Regions from separate parts of the Massilia sp. CFBP9012 genome, predicted to be linked through region 2. Evidence: predicted binding sites of a transcription regulator. Region 2 holds the regulator's gene; each other region holds the start of a gene.
The links. The regulator FNR, encoded in region 2, switches genes on or off when oxygen is low (the NO sensors DNR and NnrR bind a similar motif). The targets are predictions, from matches to a motif close to TTGATNNNNATCAA.
Positions count from the first base shown of each region.

Region 1: a site for FNR is predicted at 4,056-4,069, ahead of SOM61_RS02970 (universal stress protein). Genes of this name have one in related genera too.
Region 3: a site for FNR is predicted at 3,000-3,013, ahead of SOM61_RS19320 (universal stress protein). Genes of this name have one in related genera too.

Region 1 covers NZ_JAXCWM010000002.1:62,192-67,496, reverse strand. Annotated here, with positions in the region: gene pdeM (ligase-associated DNA damage response endonuclease PdeM) at 1-460, shown strand, start outside; gene SOM61_RS02985 (hypothetical protein) at 581-1,342, shown strand; gene SOM61_RS02980 (Crp/Fnr family transcriptional regulator) at 1,563-2,357, opposite strand; gene SOM61_RS02975 (response regulator) at 2,779-3,423, opposite strand; gene SOM61_RS02970 (universal stress protein) at 3,515-3,982, opposite strand; gene SOM61_RS02965 (protein phosphatase CheZ) at 4,371-5,240, shown strand; gene SOM61_RS02960 (chemotaxis protein CheA) at 5,240-5,305, shown strand, end outside.
Region 2 covers NZ_JAXCWM010000001.1:536,540-541,844, forward strand. Annotated here, with positions in the region: gene SOM61_RS02165 (formate dehydrogenase subunit alpha) at 1-944, opposite strand, end outside; gene SOM61_RS02170 (formate dehydrogenase) at 963-1,196, opposite strand; gene SOM61_RS02175 (TorD/DmsD family molecular chaperone) at 1,183-1,869, opposite strand; gene fnr (fumarate/nitrate reduction transcriptional regulator Fnr) at 2,102-2,863, shown strand; gene SOM61_RS02185 (AraC family transcriptional regulator) at 2,868-3,626, shown strand; gene SOM61_RS02190 (DMT family transporter) at 3,687-4,619, shown strand; gene pdxR (MocR-like pyridoxine biosynthesis transcription factor PdxR) at 4,616-5,305, opposite strand, start outside.
Region 3 covers NZ_JAXCWM010000012.1:1,511-6,815, forward strand. Annotated here, with positions in the region: gene SOM61_RS19305 (hypothetical protein) at 158-424, shown strand; gene SOM61_RS19310 (DUF4214 domain-containing protein) at 831-2,336, shown strand; gene SOM61_RS19315 (hypothetical protein) at 2,577-2,771, shown strand; gene SOM61_RS19320 (universal stress protein) at 3,161-4,009, shown strand; gene SOM61_RS19325 (PHA/PHB synthase family protein) at 4,038-5,305, shown strand, end outside.

The DNA of each region.
Region 1 (5,305 bases), on a different contig from region 2:
GGTGGCGGCGCACGACGTGCGCCAGGTCGCCTTCCTGGGAGACTTCTTGCATGCGCGCGCCGCCCACGCCAGCTCGACCCAGCTGGCGATGCTGGCCTGGCGCGGACGCCATCCCGATCTGGCCTTGATGCTGGTGCGCGGCAACCACGACCTGCACGCGGGCGACCCGGCGGCGGCGCTGGGAATGGGGCTGGTGGACGAGCCGCATGCGATCGGGCCGTTTGCCTTCTGCCACCATCCCGGCGTCGACGCGCCAGGCTATGGCCTGGCCGGCCACGTGCATCCGGTGTATGTGCTGGCGACCCGTTTCGATGCGCTGCGCCTGCCGTGTTTCGTCGTCGGTGAGCAGGGGTTGATCCTGCCATCCTTCGGCGCGTTTACCGGAGGCCACGCGGTCAAGCCTGGGCCGGGCGACCACATCTATGTGACGTCGGGCGACGCCGTCCACGCCGTCTGCTAACCCATGCTTGCCGTTGGTTCGTAACCGTACGGACCTTGCTTTTTCACCGGGGTACTGTCTACATGGATCGAAGGCGGCGTCATGCCGTCCCGCTAATTTGTAGGATATTGGGAGATTGCCATGAAAAAACGCATCCTGATGTGTTCCCTGGTGGCGGCCCTGGCCCCGGCCGGCATGCTGCTGGCGACGAGCAGCACGGCCCTGGCGCAGACGGCGCCGCAGAGCCGCACCGTGACGCCCGCCATCGAGGGCTTCCATGTCGAAAAAGTGCCGCGCCTGGAGCAGGGCGCCGCCTTGCATTTCCATGTGTATGGGACCCGGAACGCCACGGTGAACGTGACTATTGACGGCGCTACCCGCAGCGTCCAGATGCAGGAAACCGACCCCGGCCGCTACAGCGGCAGCTATGTGATCGGCAACCACGACCGCTTCCAGCCCGACAGCCCGGTGACCGCCGAGATGCGGCTGGGCAGCCAGATCGCGACCACCGTGTTGCGTGACGGCCTGGTGAGCGGGGCTGGGGCTGCGGCGTCGGCGCCGTCGCAAGAGTCGGTGCGGCAACTGGCATCGAAGGACGCTGGCGTCGCCAGCGCGGCCCCGGGCGCCGCGCCGCCGCCACCGCCGCGCACGACCGAGCGTCCACGTGTGGCGCGCTATTGCACCAGCTGTGCAGTCGTCGAGAAGGTCGAGATCGTGCGTGAGGCAACCGGGGGAGCACGGCCGCTGGCCAGCGACGTGCAGGCCGCCCAGCGTTACCGGGTAACCGTCCGCTTCGATACCACCGAAGCGACCCAGGCGATCGAGTACGACAACAATCCGGGATACCGCAAGGGCGATCGGGTACGTGTCAACGATGGGGTGTTGTCGCTGGATAAAGAATAGCGGCGGAGTCAAGAACGGCCCGCAGCAACACCACGTCATTGCTTCCACTGGCAGCAATGACTTCCCGCGCAGGCGGGAACCTAGGGTTGCAAGCGTTTCGATAACGCCAGCTTACTTAGGTTCCCGCCTGCGCGGGAACGACGGTCTTGGGGCTAACTTACGAAGGGTTTGGGGCTAACTAACGGCGGCTAGGGGCTAATTAGTACGTTGACGCTGACGATCAAACCGTTGCCAGCACCTGGTCATCACCAGGCTGATCGAGCTCGGCCTTCTGCTTGGCGGCGCCCTTGGTGCGCGAACGTGACGGTGGCAGGCGGCGCAGGGTCTTGAGTGCGTCGGCGTCCTTGATGCCGATGGTGCGCTGGTCGACGGTGATCAGGCCGATTTCGTTGAAAGCCGACAAGGTACGGCTGACGGTCTCGAGCGTGAGGCCGAGGTAGCTGCCGATCTCGTGGCGCGTCATGCGCAGGTTGAACAGCTTGCTGGAATAACCCATCGCGGCGAAGCGGTCGGCCAGCGAGACCAGGAAGCGGGCCACGCGCGCCTCGGCCGACAGGGCGCCGAGCATGCCGATCATGGTCTGCTCGCGCACCAGTTCGCGGCTCATCACGCCGTACATCATGTTCTCGAGTTCGCTGTGGACGCGGCCCAGTGCGGTCAGTTTCTTGAACGGCAGCAGGATCAGGTCGCAGTCGGACAGGGCCACGGCCTCGGAGGCATAGTGGCGGGTGTGGATGCCGTCGACGCCGAGCATATCGCCCTTCATGGGGAAGCTCAGCACCTGTTCGTTGCCGAACTCGTCGATCAGCACCGTCTTGAGGAAGCCCGAGTTGACGATGTACAGGGTGTCGAAGGCCTGGCCGATCGTGTGCACGCGCTGGCCAGTCTTGAACTGCACGTGCTGGAACAGCAATTCTTCGGAGCTCACCGACACGCTGGTAGGAATACGGAGCAGGTCGCACACTTCTTTCAGGTTGGACCAGAGGCGACCCTGGCGCTGCCGTCCCGCTTCCATCGGGGAATGCAGGGTAGGCTGGGTAACGTTGCGTTGATCTGACGGTGGCTGGGACTGCATGCTCATCTCCGGTAAGGGAATTCAGGTTTCACGCGATCCCGGCGGCACGGCAGCGTGCGGTAGCGCGTCTGCCATGCCATGGTTTTATATGGCTGACGCCGTGACTTGGATCGCAAGCAAGTCGAAACGCTGAATTCAGTATGCCAACACGAGTCCGGCACGAATATCAGCGTTGCCTGAATATGTAGGTAGGACAGATGGTGCAGTCGTAGGAAAACTCCTACCACCAAGAACGCTGCACGAATGGCGGAAAGTGGCAGAGTGGAAACAGAAGGGGTGTGACGCGGTGGCGGAGCCAGCCGGGGAAATGGGGCGTGCGCCGCACGAAAACGACGCGCGGCGGTCAAAGAAAATCAGTGCATCACGCCTTCAGTGGCGACAACAGGCGGTGTGCGACGGCATATTGCACCATCTCGGACAGCGAGCTCATGCCCATTTTCTGCATGATGCGGGTCTTGTGGGTGCTGACGGTTTTCACCGACAGGTGCAGGCCGTTGGCGATCTCGGTGATCGACTTGCCGCTCACCAGGAGCGAAAACACCTCGAATTCGCGGTCTGACAACTGCTTGTGCAGCAGTTGCTCGCTTGGCGCCATGATGTTCAGCGCCAGTTGCTCGGCCACTTCGGTACTGATGTAGGGCCGCCCCGAGGCAACCTTGCGGATCGCCCCCACCAGTTGCGTGCCCGCGCTTTCCTTGGTGAGATAGCCCTGGGCGCCGGCCCGGATTGCGCGCACCGCGTACTGCTCTTCCTCGTGCATGGTGAGGATCAGGATGGCCAGCTTGGGCGCCTCGCTGCGCACCTGCCGGATCAGGTCGACGCCGCTGCGGCCGGGCATGGACAGGTCGAGCAGCAGCAGGTCGAAGCCGCCCTGGCGTACCAGCGACAATACTTCGAAGCCATTGGTGGCTTCGCCCACGATGTCGACTTCCTCGGCGCCGTCCAGGATGCGCTTGAGGCCCTCGCGCATGATCGTGTGGTCATCGGCGATGACGATTCTTACCATTATCGATTCCCTCGAACCTGAAGCGGTTTCCTACCCTGGATCAGCAAAAAATCTATTGTAGCTGTAAATACATGAACGCGTGGTGGCGGGGTCAAGAAGCCGCCGGTTCGGCGATCAGGCGGTGCACCAGCACCGGCTTGGTCGTGTGCGACAAGACCTTGTTGGTGACGCTGCCCAGCAGTAGCTGGTTCCAGCCGCTGCGGCCGTGCGAGCCCATGAAGATCAGGTCGCAGCCTTCCTGCTCGGCGACATCGACGATCTTGAGCGCCGCCGAATCGGAAAACGCCGTCATGCACTGGCACTGGAGGAGAGCGCTGGCGCAGGAGCGCGTGATCCTGCCCATGTATTCCTCGCCCATGCGCCGCATCTGGGCGATGTATTCCTCTTCGCTGGGGTAGGCGGGCGGGATGATTTCGACGTACACGGGATACTGGTACTCGGGGGCGACGAACAGGGCCAGCACCTCGGCGCCCATCTGTTGCGCGAATTTGACGCCGGCGCAGGCGGTGTGCTGCGACACGGCCGAACCGTCGGTGGTGATCAGGATCTTGCGGTACATTGTGGTTCCTCCCACTTGGCCACGCACATTCAGACAACTCAGTGCAGGATGGCGATTTCTGAGACGCAAACAGTTGAGTTCCATCAAATGAACGCAACCTGCCGCGATGCGACACTAAACCTGGAAAACTGACCTGCGATTACAAAATACAACACCGACCTTATGAAAAGCATCAGGAACCCCCGCTTTTAATTGTCGCGGAATTAAGTTTCCTTGTCCATTTTGTTGCATTGCCCTCTCTGAGATTTACCTGCGGCAACCACGCTGCTACACTCGCTTTAATTACTCCACCGAAACTTAACCGGCCGAGCCGGCCCGGTGGACGCAGCAGAACCCCCCGGATTGCAGAGCTGATTGCTCATTTATACATTATGGAGAAGCAGGGATTATGACCGACGCCGCTGACGATTTCGACGCACTATTCGAGGAAGTGGCGGCGCAGCGCACCAGCGCACCGCCCGGCCCCTCCGCAGCGACCGAGCCGGCCCCGGCCGCCGCCAGCAACGACGAGGACGACCTGGAATCCTTGTTCGACCAAGTATCCGCCACCGCTGCCCCGGCCGTCGCCGCCGTGGCTGCCACCGCTGTCGTGGCGACTGTCGCGCCGGCGGCGCCCGCAGCCTCACCGGCCGAGGAAGGCCACGAAGGCGGCATGTTCGAACGCCTGGGCGGCATCGTCCGCCTGTTGCACGACTCGCTGCGCGAGCTGGGCTACGACAAGGCGCTGACCGAGGCGTCGTCGCAGATCGTCGACGCCCAGGACCGCCTGGAATACGTCGCCACGCTGACCGAACAGGCCGCCAACAAGGTGCTCAACACCCTGGACGAGGGCATGCCGGCGCAAGACCAGCTGCAAAAGCAGGCCAAGGACATGGAAACCCGCTGGGCCGACCTGTTCGAAGGCAGGATGAGCCTGGATGAATTCAAGGCCCTGGCCGGCGATTCGCGCCAGTTCGCGGCGCGCGTCAATGAAGCGACCGAAGCCGAGCGTGCACGTCTGCTCGAGATCATGATGGCCCAGGACTTCCAGGACATCACCGGCCAGCTGATCAAGAAAGTCGTCAAGATCACGCAGACCGTCGAGAGCGAACTGGCCCAGCTGCTGCGCGACAACGCGCCTCCTGACGTCAAGGAAAAGCTGGCCAAGAAAGAACAGGAGCAGCCTGCGCCCGTGCAACTGATGCAGGGCCCATCGGTGCCGGATGCGGCGCTGAACCAGGACAATGTTGACGATCTACTTGCCGATCTGGGATTCTAATGGACGATATGCTGAAGGATTTCGTCGTCGAGGCGATGGATCTGGCGGTAAACGTAGAAGAGCAC
Region 2 (5,305 bases):
TCCGACACCTTATCGGGCGTCCATTTCATGACTTCGGCGCGCACGTCCTCCATGCCCCAGGTGCGCTCTTCGATGAACTTCTTGTCTTCCCAGCCGTTACTGAAGATATGCCACAGGATGCCCCACACCAGCGGAATGTCGGTGCCGGGCCGCACGCGCACATAGTGGTCGGCAAAGCGCGCCGTGCGGGTGAAGCGCGGATCGATGACGATCATCTTGGCGCCCAGCTCCTTGGCGTGCAGGAAGTGCAGCATCGAGATCGGGTGCGCCTCGGCCGGATTGGAGCCGATGAACAGCACCGCCTTGCTGTGGTGCAGATCGTTGAACGAGTTGGTCATCGCCCCGTAGCCGAAGGTCTGGGCCACGCCGGCCACGGTGGTCGAGTGACAGATGCGGGCCTGGTGGTCGCAGTTATTGGTGCCGAAGAACGATACCCATTTGCGCAACAGATAGGCCTGCTCGTTATTGTGCTTGGAGCTGCCGATCACCATCAGCGCATCGGGTCCGGCTTCCTTGCGCAGCTGCAGCAACTTGTCGCCGATCTCGTCGATCGCCTGGTCCCAGGAGATGCGCTGGTACTTTCCGTTCACCAGCTTCATCGGATATCGCAGGCGGTGCTCGCCGAAGGCGTGCTCGCGCACCGAGGCGCCCTTGGCGCAGTGGGCGCCCATATTGATCGGCGAATCGAAGGCGGCCTCTTGCCGCACCCAGACGCCGTTGGCGACGACCGCATCGACCGAGCAGCCGACCGAGCAGTGGCTGCAGACGGTGCGCTTGACCACGGTCGGCACCGGGGTATCCGGTACCGGGTCGGCCTGGGCCGCTTCGATCACGTTCAGCGGCAGGTGGCGCGCCAGGGCGCCGGCGCCGGCGGCAACGCCTGCCCCGACCAGGAAACGGCGCCGTTTCAACGCGCTGTCGCGCGTGGACTTGACCAGTGACATATCGATTCCTCTGCTTGCCTACCAGTAGGCGGCGGTCTCGTAATAGCGGCGGATGTGATCCGTCTCGTGGTAGCCGCGCTTGACCTTGGGGTCGGGCGCGGCCGGGGCGGCCTGTGGCGCCGCGGTCGCCGGGGCGGCAGCAGCGGCCACCACCAGCGCGCCCAGCGGGGCCGCCTTCAGGAACCCGCGCCGCGCCGGGTCGGGACGGTCCTGGCCGGGATCCTGCTGGACTCGTGGATCATGTTTGGTCATCGTTTTCCTCTCCTACTCCAAAACTTTCCGCCTCGATTGCCAGGAATGCCTGTGCGAAGTGGGCGACCAGGCGGTAATAGTTGGCGCCTTCGGCATTGGCGATGTCGTCCAGCGCGCGCATGCACCAGGAGCCGATGTGGGCCTCGAAGAAGCGGCGCTGCACGTCCAGCGGCTGGCGCCGGATGCCGGGCGAGCCGGCCACCAGCACGCGCATGGTCTCGCACAGCGCGCCGAGGTGGTCTTCGAACTCGCCCCGCCCCTGTATGCGCGCCAGGCCAAGCCGGGCCAGGTCTTCGCGCAGATGCGCCAGCGGCGTGTCGTTCATGTAGCCGGCCAGGTAGCGCGAGCCATACGGATCGACCGGCGGCGTGCCGACGCTGACGAACAGCGCGCTGAATTCATCGTGGACGAGACGGGGATCCATCACGCCGGACGCCACGGTCAGTTGGTCCCAGGCGCGTTCGAGCGCCGGATCGCCGCCCTCGGCCAGGATGGGATCGCTGGATGCGAGCGCATCGAGCAGCGCCGCGTCTGGCGCGGCCAGCAGCAGCCGGGAGAGCAAGGCATACAGATCCGCCCTGGCCTGGTCTTCGCCGCCTGGCGGCAGATCCGGTCGCACGATTGCGGTGGCAAATGCGCTGCGATCGGGCAAGGTCTGAGTAGTTGATGGCACTGGGGAACACTCCAGTTGTTCAATTTATATGGCAGTGTAGGCCTCGATTGATATTGAGTGCGCACAGTTGCCTAAAACGGCTAAATGAACCCTGCATGGGTGAGCACGGGCGCCGAACGACCGGAACGCAACGGAATTGTTTCTCAATTGCAAATAAATGGCATTTGTTTGTCGAGATTGACGCTTCAACACGTCTATAATCGCGGTGTACCGAACCAAGCGACCATCCCTCATGAGCCAGACCCTGTCCCGGCAAGCCGAGCCGACCATCAATATCCACGCCCTCAAATCCTGCGCCCAGTGCAGCATGCACCAGCTGTGCTTGCCGATGGGCCTCGAAGACGCCGACATCGACCGTCTGGACAAGATCATCGGCCGCCGTCGCCGCCTGGAGCGCGACGAGCGCCTGTACAGCGTGGGCGAATCGTTCCGCAACCTGTACGCGGTGCGCTTCGGCCACTTCAAGACCTACCAGGTGAACGCCGCCGGCGAAGCCCAGATCACCGGTTTCCAGATGGCCGGCGAGCTGCTGGGCATGGACGCGATCAGCGGCACCCACCATTGCGACGCAGTAGCCCTGGAAGATTCCGAGGTGTGCGAGATCCCGTTCGCGCGCCTGGAAGACCTGTTCGGCGAAGTGCCGACCCTGCTGCGCCACTTCCACCGCATCATGAGCCAGGAAATCACGCGCGAGCAGAACGTCATGCTCCTGCTCGGCAATATGCGCGCCGAGCAGCGCTTCGCCGTGTTCCTGGTCAACCTGTCGGCGCGCTACGCCACCCGCGGCTATGCGGCCAACCGCTTCCAGCTGCGCATGTCGCGCGAAGACATCGGCAACTACCTGGGCCTGACCATCGAAAGCATCAGCCGCCTGCTGTCGCGCTTTAAAAAGCAGGGCTGGCTCGAGGTCGACAAACGCGAAGTGACGCTGCTCGATCCGGTCAAGCTGAAGGCGCTGGCGGCCGGCACCGACGTGTGCAGCCCGATGGCCTGACATCATGACGCTGCTGCCTTCGTGCGACATGCACCTGCGCAGCTACGACCGCGTGCACTGGGGCGACCGCCACGACTTCGCCCAGCTGGTGCTGCCGTTGCACGGCGAAGTCGTGCTCGACATCGAAGAGCGGCGCGGCCGGCTCGATCCCCTGCATGGCGCGCTGGTAGCGCCCGGCGCCGGGCATGCGCAATCGAGCCCGGGCGCGAATGACTCCCTGATCGTCGACGTCGATGGCGGCGCCTTCGGCGACGGTCCCTGGCAGCGGCTGCTGGAGCGGCCCTTCGTCACGCTCGGCCCTGCCGCGCGCAAGCTGGTCGAGTTCATGGGACTGATGACGCGCGAGTCCGTTCCATCTCGCGCGCTGGTGCACGGTTGGGTGCCGCTGCTGCTCGACACCCTGAGCCTGGACGCGCCGCGCACCACCTCGCGCCTGACCGCCCTGCTGGCGCGCATCGAGACCGCGCCCGGCCTGGCCTGGAGCACCGAATCGATGGCGCGCGCCGCCAACCTGAGCGTGAGCCGCCTGCACGCGCTGTTTCGCGAAGAGCTGGACAGCACGCCGCATGCCTGGCTGCTGGGCTGCCGCCTGGATTGCGCACGCGGCATGTTGACGGACGGCGCGCGCAGCGTGGCCGACATCGCCATCGCCTGCGGTTTCTCGGACCAGGCCAGCCTGACGCGGGCGATGCGCCGCGTGTTCGACACCACGCCTGCCGCCTATCGGCGCGCAGCGCAGGAGAAACCGCCAAAACCGCAGTAGTCCCGGCCAAGACCAGGGGCAGGTCCAGGCCAGAGAATCTCCACTCAAAGGAGATTCATCATGTACAAAGCTACTGGCGCGGGCGGACTGTCCCGCTCCACCCTGCTCGGCATCGGCGCTGGGATCGCCGCCGGCGCACTCTGGGGCCTGGTCTTCCTGGCCCCGGAACTGGCGCCCGAATTCCTGCCGATCCAGCTCTCGGCCGGACGCTACCTGGCCTATGGCCTGGTCGCCGCCATCCTCATCTACCCTGCCTGGCGACGGCTGCGCCGCCACCTCGGCTGGCCGGCGTGGCGCGCCCTGATCGGGCTCAGCCTCACTGGCAACATCATCTACTACCTGTTCCTCGCCAATGCGGTGCAACTTGGCGGCGTGGCCATGGCCTCGATCGTGATCGGGCTGCTGCCGATCGCGGTCACCATGGTGGGTTCGCGCGACGGCGACGCGGTGCCGCTGCGCCGGCTGCTGCCTTCGATGCTGCTGAGCGGCGCCGGCCTGGCCTGCATCGGCTGGGAGTCGCTGTCGGCGTCCGGACCCGGTTCGCTGGCCGGCCTGGCCTGCGCCTTTGGCGCGCTGGTGTCGTGGACCATCTTCGCGGTACATAACAGCCGCTGGCTGGCGCGCATCGAGGGGATTTCGTCGCATGAATGGAATCTGCTGGTGGGCGTGGTGACGGGCGTCATGGCGCTGGCGCTGGCGGTGCCGGCCTTCGTGCTGGCGCCGGGCGAGCATACCCTGCCGGTCTGGCTGCGGTTCGGCGCACTGGTCAGCGCGGTCGCCATCCTGTGCTCGGTGGTCGGCAACGCCCTGTGGAACCACGCCAGCCGCGCACTGCCCCTGAGCCTGATGGGCCAGATGATCGTGTTCGAGACCATCTTCGCGGCCTTGTATGGCTTTTTGTGGGAAGCCCGCTGGCCAAGCGGGTTCGAGACGGCTGCCTTGGTGTTGCTGGTAGCGGGCGTGATTTCGTGCGCTTCGGCGCACCGGCGCTAGACTTCCGCGATCGCTTCACGCAGACGGCGTACCGCCACCGTCGCCATCTCCGGCGTCGCGAAGTTGGCAAACCCCATCAACAAGCCGCCGCGGCGCGACCGGCCCATCCGCCAGTCGCCGAGGGCTTGCAATCCCATTCCACGCGCCCGCGCCGCCGCAGCCAGCGCCCGGTCGTCCTGCCCGGCAGCGAGCCGCGCCAGCACGTGGATGCCGCCGGCCTGCGGCTGCACCGTCAGCGCGTCTCCCATCTCTCGCGCCAGCGCATCGACCAGGTAGCCGCGCCGCTCGGCGTACAGTGTGCGCATCCTGCGCAAGTGGCGCGCAAAGTGGCCCTGTTCCATGAACTCGGCCACCGTCGCCTGCGGCAGGATCGAACCCGGGCCGGGAAGATGGTCGACCATGTCGCGCACACGCGTCACCTGCGATTCAGGGACGACCAGGTAGGCCAGCCGCAGGCCGGGCAGCAGCACTTTGCTGAAGGTGCCGGTGTACAGCAGCCGGCCGTGGCGGTCGATGCTTTTCAGGGCCGGCAAGGGACGGCCGTGGTAGCGGAACTCGCTGTCGTAGTCGTCCTCGACGATCCAGGCGCGGGCGGCGTCGGCCCATGCCAGCAGTTCGAGCCGGCGCGGCAGCGACATCGCCACGCCCATGGGGCTCTGGTGGGTGGGCGTCACCACGGCGAACCG
Region 3 (5,305 bases), on a different contig from region 2:
TTCGCACATCGATCGGCAAACTTCACTCGTTCAAGTTACGAAACGGCGTATGCATTTCGCATGGCTGGCGTGATTTTGACCCGCCATTGATATGCTTTTTACTGACGTCGTACCATGCCACTCGTAAAATAAGTTGTCGTTATAGAACGAGAGATCTATGGACAGTTTCGAATCAAGAAGGTCGGTTAACCCTTGGGATGAAGGCGATTACCGCATCCATGGCCGCGTCGTGAAAGCCCCCGACGGCGGATTCTGGCCCGCATACTCGATCGAGCGAATCCGCGGCATCCCCGATGCACCGAAACAGGCCGCTGCCTTCCACGAGGTCCGCGCACAAACCTTTACCACCAGGGGTCTTGCAGAAATGATGGCCGTATCTCACGGCGTGCAAAGGGTTCGTGCAATGTACCGACTGGACTGCTGAAGACTTCCGCGATCGCCCGAACAGGTCGCCAATGCGTGCGGCTGGTTGCATTCGCCAGTATCAGGTCTGACATCAATCCTGAGACCGGTTCTCGTGCTTGTAGTTGTCGCTGAGCGGCGATGCAGATCTGGTTCCGGACATTGAACTGATGGCAGGCGCATGCGCTGCCTACTTTGGCCTGGCCAATGCGTCAGCTCACGCGCAATGGGTATCGACGCCCGCCACAGCACACGTTTTTCCAACCCACGATGCATTGACATTTATATCAGGCGGCTTCGACATGCCCAACCGTAAGGAACCGCCATGGCAACCGATTCATCCACCGTCAACATCGACGGCGTCGACGTGCAGATCACCCCCCCACATCGATGCCACTGGCGACCTAACGCGCACCGTAGTCGTCCCGGTGATCGCGGCAACGCGCCAGGACCAGAACGGGAACGACGTTGCCAATATTCCGCTGATGACGATACCAGGTCATGCCTCGGCCCTCACGGCCCACCTGCCAACCGGATATGGCCTGCGGATGGAGGGGCCAGCTGCCATACAACCAGTATCCCGCGCGCTGGACATGCTGAGCGCCCAGATCGCGGCCCACACCCCTGCGGCCGACCATGCCCAGATGATCGCCGCCCTCTCCGCGCAGTCATACTGGGACTTCCCTACGCCGTTCATGCTGTCGACAATCACCCCGACAATGGCCACGGACGTCGCAGCGAACGCGACCCTGCAGCTGGAAAGCTCCCGGGGCACCGCATTGAGCGCCGTCCTGATCGATACCAACGGCCTGGGCGATACCGCGCACATCGGCCTGAGCGGCTTCGACATCACGCTCATCACCGGCGCCGGCACCTTCGAACAAGTGCCGGGCCGCGCCAATATCATCGCCGACAGCGCCAGCCAGACCATCATCGTCGACGGCGGCCAGGACCGGGTCGATGCCGGCGGCGGTGACGACCGGATCATCATCGGCGATGGGATCGCAGACACGATCGGCCACATCTCGTTCAACATACTGGATGGCGGCAAAGGCTACGACACCCTGCAGCTCAACCGCACCGGCCGCGACGACTACACCTTCTACGTCTTTCGCAATATCGATGGCAACGCCACGCTCAGCATGAGCCCAACAGATCGGCCCGATATTAATTATCAGCTGAGCAATATCGAAGCCCTGCACTTTTCCGAGGCAAGCGCGGATACCTCGGCGCACGGCAGCGTCACGCGGCTGTATGAAAGCCTGCTCGATCGCGCGCCCGATGCCGGCAGCCTCGATTACTGGATGCGACAGCTTGCTGGCGACGGCACGCTCGAAGGTGTGGCGCAGGCCATTCTCGAATCGACCGAACTGGCGGGCAAGGCGCCGCAGGCGGATGGGGCCTATGTCGCCTGGCTATACGATCAGGTACTGGGACGCGCCGCCGATGCGGGTGGCCTGGCTTACTGGACGCAAAACCTGAGCAGCGGCGACCTCAGCCGCGCTGATCTGGCGCTCGCGCTCGTCGATTCCGGCGAAAAACTGCAGATAGTGGCGTCGCATGCACTGGACATCGGCGCCAGCGACATCGGCGTGCTCACTCGCATGTACGACGCGCTGTACGACCGACGGCCGGATATCGACGGCCTGAACTATTGGATCAAACGCTCGGAAGCAGGCATCTCGCTGGCCTACATCGCCGACAGCTTCATTGATTCCGACGAGGCGACGAACGATTTGGACAACTCGGCCTTCGTTGCGCATCTGTACCAAACAGCGCTCGAGCGCCAAGCGACGGCACTCGAACTGGCGGAATGGAATGCACTGCTGGCCAATGGCCATGTCGATCGCGGCGACGTGCTGCTGGCCCTGGTCGAGTCGGCCGAGATGGTGGCGCTGGTCGGCGTGATGAGCACGACGTTCGAGGTCACTTGAGGACCAAGGGACCACGATACCCGTGGTCCGACATTGAATGCATCCATTTCACAACACTCGAGCAGCCGGAAGCAAGAACCTGGAGGCTTTACCTGTTCAGTATCTTGCGCACTCACAAGTTCCGTAATACGCTGGCCAAGTTAACTTCTGGCGGGCATCATGGGATTTTTCTCGGCATCAAAATCGTTCTTTTCTGCCATCACGGGCGCACTCACGACGACCCACTCCTGGCAGTACAACATGGCCCGAGACCAGCGCACCTGCACCTGCTGCGGCCGGCAAGAGGAAATGGTCCTCGACCTGGTCAGCACGAACTGGGAAATGCTCGTTCCCGGCGACCTGACCGCGCACGCCGCCAAGCCCGTCACCACTGAGTCGCAACCGTCCACCGCCCCTGACCTGGTCGCGGCGCGCACCCCAGGCATCTCCAGCTAAAAAAAGGCCGCTGCCGCACGAAGCAGGCAACGGCCAAGTCCTCGGCAGGGCCGAGATGGAGACACAAGAGAACCGACCACTTCGCCGGTAATGACATAAGTATGCGGCCACCACGCATAGTCACAAGGCCTAAAAGAGGTAATCGCTACCGCGTCCTTGCGTCAGAGCAGTCGTACGCATTCCTGACAATGCCACTCGGCATTCATCTTCCCTTCTTTCCCAGCTTTTTTGATTCACATCAACCGCGGTCCTGACATGCGTCCGATCCGGGAATAAAGTGGACTTCGAGTAATCCAAGCGTATAGGCCAGATGCCGTCCAGGGTCCGTAGCGGGACATCGGTAGGCCTATCCGCCCGAGTCCGCTTTTACCGAGAAGAAAGGAACGAGCATGTACAAGACCATCGTGGTTCACGTCGACGGCAGTCCCGAGCAAGAGGGGCGCCTGCGCGTCGGCGCCCTGCTGGCCAATGCCTTCGACGCCCACCTCGTCGGCAGCGCGGCCACCGGCATTTCCTGGTTCGACTATTCCCTGCTGGTCGGCTCGATGGGCGCGCCGATGATGCCCGAATCCGATTTCAGCGGGGTGCGCGAGGCCGTCGAGGCGCGGCTGCAAGAGTTCAGCACCGCCGTTGGGCGCCACGGCGTCAACAGTTTCGAGACGCGCATGCTCGAAGACGACGCCCGCTACGCCCTGCTGCTCGAATCGCGCTACGCCGACCTCGTGATCGTCAGCCGCGACGCCGAACCGATCGTCGTCCCGGGCATTCCGGCCCAGGCGCGCGGCTTGCCCGAATACATCGCGCTGCATGGCGCGCGTCCCGTGCTGGTGGTGCCGCCCGGCTGGAAAGGCCGGCTCCTGCCCGGCACCGCCGTCGTCGGCTGGGATGGCAGCATGCAGGCGATACGCGCGATTTCCGCCGCCCTGCCCCTGCTGCGGCAGGCGGATGCAGTCAAGCTCACGCTCATCAATCCCGGCGTCATGGCCGAGATGCATGGCGAGGAACCGGGCGCCGACATGGCGCTGCACCTGGCGCGCCATGGGGTCAAGGTCGATGTCGTCATCGAGACCACGCGCAGCAGCACCGGCGAGGCGCTGCTGAAAGTGGCGCGCGAGCACGATGCCGGCCTGCTGGTCACGGGCGCCTTCGGCCACAGCCGCTACCGCGAGTTCGTCCTCGGCGGCGTCACCCGCTCGCTGCTGGCGGGCAGCACGACGCCGCTCCTGATCGCGCACTGAGCGCAGCGGCAGCCCGCGAGTCCTCTTCATGGCGCCTGACACCCGACCCGATGCCGCCGGTAGCTCGCGCCGGCTCGAAGGCAGCGCCTGGCTCGGCGGCACCCACCGCCATGCGCGCGTCGCCGGTGGGCAAGTCCATGCCGACCTGGTGCTATGGGCTTGGCTGGGGCGCATGACCGGCAACCTGTCACCGGCCGCGCTCGGCATGGCGTGGTTCGACTGGGCCAGCCACCTCATGATGTCGCCCGACAAGCAGCACGAGCTGGCGAGCGACGCCGTCCTCGGCTGGCAGCGCTGGCTTCAATACCTTGCCACACCGGCCGGCGATGGCGCCGAGCTGGTGCGGCCGCTGGCCCAGGATAAACGATTTGTCGATCCGGCCTGGAACACCTCGCCCTGGCACCAGCTCAGCCAGGGCTTCCTGTTGAGCCAGCAATGGTGGCACCGCGCCACCTCCACCGTGCGCGGCGTCGCGCCGCACCATGCCGACGTCGTCACTTTCCTCGCGCGCCAGATGCTCGACTGCGTGGCGCCGTCGAACTTCGTCACCACCAACCCCGTCGTGCAGCGCGCCGTGCTGGCCAGCGGCGGGATGAACCTGGCCAATGGCGCCGCGCGCGCCTGGCGCGACGTGCAAGCCCTGCTCGCGGGCAAGCCGCGCGAGGTCAACTACCGGCCAGGGCGCGAGGTGGCCGTCACGCCGGGCAAGGTGGTGATGCAGAACCGGCTGATCGAGCTGCTGCGCTACGACCCGGTCGGCCCCGCCGTGCACGAAGTGCCGCTGCTGATCGTGCCGGCCTGGATCATGAAGTTCTACATCCTCGACCTGTCGCCGCACAATTCCCTGGTGCGCTACCTGGTCGAGCGCGGCCATACCGTGTACATGGTGTCTTGGAAAAATCCGCAAGCCGAAGACCGCGACCTCACCATGGACGACTACCGCCAGCTGGGCATCACTGCCGCGCTCGACGCCATCGTCGCCCAGACCGGCGCCAGCAAGGTCAATGCCGCCGGCTATTGTCTGGGCGGCACCCTGCTCGCGATCGCCGCAGCCGCCATGGCGCGCGACCACGACCGGCGCCTGGCCAGCATCTCGCTGCTGGCGGCCCAGGTCGACTTTACCGAGCCCGGCGAGCTGTCGCTGTTCATCGACGACAGCCAGGTCAGCTTCCTCGAAGCTGCCATGTGGCAGCAGGGCTATCTCGACACGCGCCAGATGGCCGGCGCCTTCCAGCTGCTGCGCTCCAACGACCTGATCTGGTCGCGGCGCCTGCGCCACTACCTGCTCGACCTGCC